Regions from separate parts of the Pantoea phyllosphaerae genome, predicted to be linked through region 1. Evidence: predicted binding sites of a transcription regulator. Region 1 holds the regulator's gene; each other region holds the start of a gene.
What was found. The regulator LexA, encoded in region 1, represses DNA repair genes until DNA is damaged. The targets are predictions, from matches to a motif close to TNCTGTATGTACATACAGNA.
Positions count from the first base shown of each region.

Region 1 (2,271 bases):
ATCGTATGGCAGCACGTACATAATCGGCCGCGTCGGATCGAGCCCATGTTCGGAAACGGGATCGCCCGGAATAGCCTTCGTTTTTACCAGAATAGAAAGTGGTAAATTCAACAATTTATAATAAAGTTTACGCCAACCTGACATAGACAACATGAAGCCTCTTGTTAGCAAAGCGCCGCAAGCATATCAGAAAGTGCTGCGAAGATCTGTGGTGGTGCCAAACGCACCTGGCCCAGACATTGACGTCAAACAACTAAAAGGGTTCCCTCGCAATGGCAAGTCATACCACCGGTTTACTCAGGATAGTGAAAGCGGCAGGCTACTCGTGGCAAGGGCTACGCGCCGCCTGGCAGCATGAAGCTGCGTTTCGTCAGGAAGCCACGGCCGCCCTTGTCGCGATCGCGATCGCCTGCTGGCTGGATGTCGACACCGTCGCGCGCATTCTGATGATCGGCTCGGTCGTGCTGGTGATCATCGTTGAGATCCTTAACAGCGCGATTGAAGCGGTAGTTGACCGTATCGGCCAGGAGCGTCATCCGCTGGCGGGGCGGGCGAAAGATATGGGCTCTGCCGCCGTCTTGATCGCTATCATACTGGCACTGTTTGTCTGGATCGCGCTGCTCTGGACCCATTTGCGATAGCCTTTCCATTATTGCCCAAACGGCTGTTATTTCCCTGGGTTTTGGTTTTCATTTCACCAATACCTGTATATACTCACAGCGACTGTATAAACAACCAGGGGGCGGGATGAAAGCATTAACCACCAGGCAGCAACAGGTTTATGACCTGATTCGCGACCATATCAACCAGACGGGCATGCCGCCAACGCGTGCGGAGATCGCCTCGCAGCTGGGGTTCCGTTCCCCTAACGCCGCTGAAGAACACCTCAAAGCGCTGGCGCGTAAAGGCGTTATTGAAATCGTTTCCGGCGCATCACGCGGCATCCGCCTGCTGATGGAAGAGGAAGAGTCCAATGGCCTGCCGTTAATCGGCCGCGTCGCCGCCGGTGAGCCGCTGCTGGCGCAGGAACACATTGAAACCCATTACAAAGTTGACCCCGACCTGTTTAAGCCTTCTGCTGACTTCCTGCTGCGCGTCGCCGGTATGTCGATGAAAGATATTGGCATTATGGATGGCGATCTGCTGGCGGTGCATAAAACGCAGGATGTGCGTAACGGTCAGGTTGTGGTGGCGCGCATTGATGATGAAGTCACGGTAAAGCGCTGGAAAAAGCAGGGCACTGTGGTTCATCTGCTGCCGGAAAACAACGACTTCGAACCGATTGTCGTCGACACTCGCACGCAGTCGCTGACCGTCGAAGGTCTGGCGGTAGGCGTAGTGCGCAACGGCGAGTGGCTCTGACCGCTGGCCTTCAGACGCCTGCATCCCTTCGTCAGGCGTCTGTACGATAATCTTTTCATGCGCCTCCTGCGGCTGACGCCGCGCCGGGGCCGCCTCGCTTCTTTTTACGTTTTCAGGCATGGACCGGCTGATGCGTCTCTTCTCTGCTGACGACCGACAACTCTGGCGGCTGGCGCTGCCGATGATCCTCTCCAATATCACCGTACCGCTGCTTGGCCTGGTGGATACCGCCGTTATCGGCCATCTCGACAGCCCGGTTTATCTTGGCGGCGTAGCGATTGGCGCGACCGCGACCAGCTTCGTCTTCATGCTTTTACTCTTTCTGCGCATGAGCACCACCGGCATCACCGCGCAGGCTTTCGGCGCACGCGATACGCAAGCGCTGGCGCGCGCCCTGACGCAGCCGCTGCTGATGGCGCTGCTTGCGGGCCTGCTGTTTATCCTGCTGCGCGAGCCGCTTAGCGTGCTGACAGGTCGGCTGGCGGGCGGCGATCCACAGGTGCAGGCGCAGGCAGCCATCTTTATCAATATCCGCTGGCTTAGCGCACCGGCGACGCTGGCGAACATGGTGATCCTCGGCTGGCTGCTGGGCGTGCAGTACGCCCGTGCGCCGGTCGTGCTGCTGGTGGTAGGCAACGCGGTCAATATTCTGCTCGATCTCTGGCTGGTACTCGGGATGAAGTGGGGCGTGGCAGGGGCAGCGAGCGCCACGGCGCTGGCCGAGTATGTCACGCTGGCGGTCGGACTGGCGATGGTGTGGCGCGTGCTGAAGCTGCGCGGCATCTCGATTGCGATGTTAAAAGCGAGCTGGCGCGGGGATATCAGCCGCCTGCTGCGCCTCAATCGCGACATTATGCTGCGCTCGCTGCTGCTGCAGCTCTGCTTTGCTTCACTGACGCTTATTGGCGC
Region 1 covers NZ_JBPFDE010000004.1:26,333-28,603, forward strand. Annotated here, with positions in the region: gene plsB (glycerol-3-phosphate 1-O-acyltransferase PlsB) at 1-144, opposite strand, end outside; gene ACR6A7_RS07150 (diacylglycerol kinase) at 273-641, shown strand; gene lexA (transcriptional repressor LexA) at 748-1,362, shown strand; gene dinF (MATE family efflux transporter DinF) at 1,493-2,271, shown strand, end outside.

Region 2 (2,271 bases), on a different contig from region 1:
TTTCATGGATCTCCATGCTCGATTTCCACAGCAGGAACAGACCGCCGCCGAGCAGGATCAGATCGCGCCAGGAGAAAGCGTGATCAAAAAGGGTAAACAGCGGGTGGGTCAGACGCGCAACCCAGGCGATCGAGGCCAGCAGGGCGAGACGCATCAGCATAGCGCCCATCAGGCCGAGACGACGCGCGCTGGCCTGCTGATGTTTAGGCAGTTTCGCCACCACCAGCGACAGGAAAATAATATTATCTATACCCAGAACCACTTCGAGGATGGTCAGCGTGCCCAGCGCCAGCCAGGCGTTGGGATCGGTTATCCACTCAAACATGCGTACACTCAATCTTAAACGAAAAGTAAACGGCGATTATACGCATCCGCTTTGATGAACTTACAGTAAAAAATGACGCGCCAGCAGCGGGGCGGTGAAGCTCTTTTTCAGGTAAAAACCGCGCGGCAGCGTCATGACCGGCTCGCCGTGTTCGCCGATGCCTTCGGTCAACGCCCGGCTATTGGCGGCTTTCGGTCGGATCTGCAGCCAGGCGCCGTGGCGCGCGGTAATGCGTTCAACCTGGCCCAGCACGATCATATCCATCAGCTCCTCCCAGTCCTGGCGCAGCATACGATCTTCCTCTTCGCTCGGGCTCCACAGCAGCGGCGCGCCGACGCGACGCTGGGCAAGGGGAATTGCGCGATCGCCCTCTACCGGGATCCACAGCACGCGCGCCAGCTTATGGCGTACGTGGCTCGTCTCCCAGGTCACGCCGCTGTTGCCGGTCAGGGGCGCCACGCAGACAAAGGTGGTTTCCAGCGGTTTGCCCTGTGCGTCGACAGGGATGGTTTTGAGCTCGATGCCGAGATGGGCGAAATCCTGCTCCGCCTTGCTGCCTGCGCTGGCGCCCAGATAGCGCTCCAGCAGCATGCCGACCCAGCCTTTATCGCGTTTCAGATCGGCCGGCATCGGCAGGCCAGCCTGCGCGGCCAGCGTCGCCAGCGTCTGGCCTGCCAGCGCATGGGCGCGCGCCAGCAGAACGGCTTCATTTTCGGGCGGGGCAGGCAGCTGGAACATGACGAATACTCTGTTGGTTAAAAAATAGACAGTTTTTCTTCCGCAAACTTTTCCCACAGCGGCGCCAGGCAGAAGGATGCCGATAATAGCATGATTCCTCATGCTTTTTTAATTGCGCGCCCTGCTGGCCTGCGACGACCGTACAAGGTTATCCCGGACTGACGGCAATAATGAACAGGATCTTCGCCTGAGTTATCCACAGATCGGTGGGATAACCCTGCCAGCCTCCCGCTACTGGTTCCATTTACAGCCTTGACTTTGGCGAAAAAGGCGCTTTTTTATCCAGTGATGAGCAAGTTTACTGCATTGTCTGTGGATAAAAACGACGTCGCTTGATCTTTAACCAGTTAAAACGCTTCCGTGACGTCTACCTTTAATCTGGCCGCTAATGTTCCGAATAAGAGTCGTTTAATGCGCTGTTTTTAAATTGAAATATTCATTTGCTCACAGGCGGGCTCGGTAAGGGGCGCAAAAGTTTCTTCAGCTAATTCCCGTGTTCTGCACAAAGCTATCCACAGAAAACGTGAATAAGATCGCCTCTTTGCCGGCGTAATTGTTTATAACTTGGGGCAATACTGTGAGTTATCCAGGTGCTGTGCCGCGTTCTTCCCGACAATCCAGTGGTTTACCGCCTGTAAGGAGTGTGAAACAATCAGGCTATTCAAATTTAGCTTTGAGGTAGTCCAGTGATCGATGATGATGGCTACCGCCCGAATGTTGGTATCGTAATCTGTAACAGGCAAGGACAAGTGTTGTGGGCCAGGCGCTTTGGACAGCACTCCTGGCAGTTTCCTCAGGGAGGCATCAATCCCGGTGAAACCGCCGAACAGGCGATGTATCGCGAACTGTTCGAAGAAGTGGGTTTACACCGTAAAGATGTTCGAATACTTGCATCTACCCGAAACTGGTTGCGCTACAAATTGCCAAAACGTTTGGTGCGTTGGGACACAAAGCCGGTGTGTATCGGCCAGAAACAAAAGTGGTTTCTTCTGCAGTTGATGAGCAGTGACGCGGATATCAATGTACAACACAGCAGCACGCCAGAGTTCGACGGCTGGCGCTGGGTGAGCTTCTGGTATCCGGTGCGTCAGGTTGTCTCCTTTAAACGCGACGTCTATCGCCGCGTAATGAAGGAATTCGCTGGCGTGGTAATGTCGATGCAGGAGAGTGCGGGGCAGCAGCGCAGCGCGCCAGCCCATCGACGGAAA
Region 2 covers NZ_JBPFDE010000019.1:20,973-23,243, reverse strand. Annotated here, with positions in the region: gene ACR6A7_RS19235 (TerC family protein) at 1-325, opposite strand, end outside; gene mutH (DNA mismatch repair endonuclease MutH) at 386-1,063, opposite strand; gene rppH (RNA pyrophosphohydrolase) at 1,750-2,271, shown strand, end outside.
Region 2: a site for LexA is predicted at 1,296-1,315, ahead of mutH (DNA mismatch repair endonuclease MutH). Genes of this name have one in related genera too.

Region 3 (2,271 bases), on a different contig from region 1:
TTCAGCGGGCAGAGGGTGCCCACCGGCGTCACGCGGCATCCCGCCTGCCGCCACTCCGCGCGCAGCAGCGGATGCGCAGCGTCGATCGGCTGCAGACGACGCAGGTCATCCAGGCTTTGCGCCTGAAAATAGAGGCGCAGAAAGCGCTCACCGCTGGCGTTGTTGCGCCAGCGCTCCAGCACAAGACTGCCGCCGGGCGGGATATTGCCGCGTGCGTAGCCGGGCAGCGTCCAGCTAAAGCCCATCAGGGTGCGAACCATCGCGATATTGGTGTCATGCGCCACCAGCAGCAGCCAGCGCGCATTTGGCGCGGCGTCGCGGCCCTCAGCGGCCTCCAGCAGGGCGTTGAGCAGAATCGAGCCGCGCCTTTGCGCGCTGTAGAGCACATCGTTGCTGAGGTCGTAGTTCGCCGTCAGCAGCGGCAGAATGGCGCTGATCTGCGCCGAGCGGGTGATATGGCCCCAGGCGATCTGGCTGAACGGCAGGTTCTCGCTCCAGGCGAGGCGCAGCGTCTCCGCCATGCTCGCCATCACGCTCAGGCCGGCGATATAGCTATGACCGCCTTTGCTCTGGCGGATCTGCCACGGCCGATCGAACAGCGCGCAGTGGGCGTCGGAGAGGCATACCGCCTGCTTCAGCGCCTGAATGGCGGGCTGTAGCGCCCGCTGGCGCGCGGCCAGGTCGCCCGCCTTCGCCTCGACCGCCGCCCGCTGCTGTGCGGGATCGGTCGCCGTCGCGGCGAAGGCGTCGGTCTGGAACAGCGGATCGGCATCGCCCGCCACGTGATGCACCGGCACGCCGCAGCCGGGAAAGGCGCCGTCGACCAGCGCTTCGGCGGTGGCGCGGGTGCGCTGTTTTGGGCTGGCGCGCACGTAAATATCCTGCGGCTGCGGGCAACCGGCCGTCAGCAGGCCGAGCTGGCGATAATGTTCGCCCTCCCAGCGCCCTTTATTGACTACCGCCGCGTAGCCGTGGCCGGTCAGCTCGCCGTCGCGCGTGCTCCATACTGTCCAGGGGCGCTGCGTGGCGGCCTCGATCTCTTTGCGGTTGCCGGGCGTAGGCGGACGCACGCCGTGGCGGCTCAGCTCAACCACCCGCTCCAGCTGATACGTCGACTGCGCGGCAGCCTGCGCTGTCCAGAGCAGCAGGGCGCAGAGCGCGGCAAAGGCGCGGCGGGATAAAAACATCTCTTCTTCCTTATGATGAGAACAGCGATGATGCGACACCATAGCGCTGAAGCCCCGCCGCTGGCTACGGCAGGATTTTTCCGTGGCGCCATTCTTCGAGACGGCACGAAAAAATGCGGCCCAAAGCTGACGCTGGCGGATTACTGTGTAAAAATACAGGCCATTTTCACCCGGTGGTAGACGACTATGGCCCTGACAGCAGCAATAAAAAGCCAGATAGCGCAGTGGTATAAGGCGCTACAGCAGCAGGTGCCGGACTTTATTCCCCGCGCGCCGCAGCGCCAGATGATCGCCGACGTGGCGAAGTGCCTGGCGGGCGATGACGCGCGTCATCTGGCCATTGAAGCGCCGACCGGCGTTGGCAAAACCCTCTCTTACCTGATCCCCGGCATCGCGGCGAGCCGCGCCGAAGAGAAAACCCTGGTTGTCAGCACCGCCAACGTGGCGCTCCAGGATCAGATTTTTAGCAAAGATCTGCCGCTGCTGAAAAAGATCATTCCCGATCTTACCTTTACCGCCGCCTTCGGGCGTGGGCGCTACGTCTGTCCGCGCAATCTGGCAGCGCTGGCCGCCAGCGACGACCAGCAGGGCGATCTGCTGCTCTATCTCGACGACGAGGCGGTAAGCAGCACGCAGGAGGAGCAGACGCAGTGCGGCCGCCTGGAGAAGTCGCTCAGCAGCTACGCCTGGGACGGACTGCGCGATCACAGCGAAGAGAATATCAGCGACAGCCTGTGGCAGCGTCTCTCAACCGACAAGGCGAGCTGCCTCGGCGCGCACTGCCGCTGGTATCGCGAATGCCCCTTCTTTGTCGCCCGTCGCGAAATTGAGCAGGTGGATGTGGTGGTGGCTAACCATGCGCTGGTGATGGCGGCGATGGAGAACGAGTCGGTTCTGCCGCCGCCGAAGCACCTGATGCTGGTGCTGGATGAAGGCCACCATCTGCCGGAGGTGGCGCGCGACGCGCTGGAGATGAGTGCCGACATTACGCCCGGCTGGAGCAGCCTGCAGCTCGATCTCTTCGTGCGGCTGGTAGAGGGCATTATGACGCAGATGCGCCCGAAATCGCCGCCGCCGCTCAGCA
Region 3 covers NZ_JBPFDE010000017.1:3,727-5,997, reverse strand. Annotated here, with positions in the region: gene ACR6A7_RS18370 (histidine-type phosphatase) at 1-1,187, opposite strand, end outside; gene dinG (ATP-dependent DNA helicase DinG) at 1,374-2,271, shown strand, end outside.
Region 3: a site for LexA is predicted at 1,329-1,348, ahead of dinG (ATP-dependent DNA helicase DinG). Genes of this name have one in related genera too.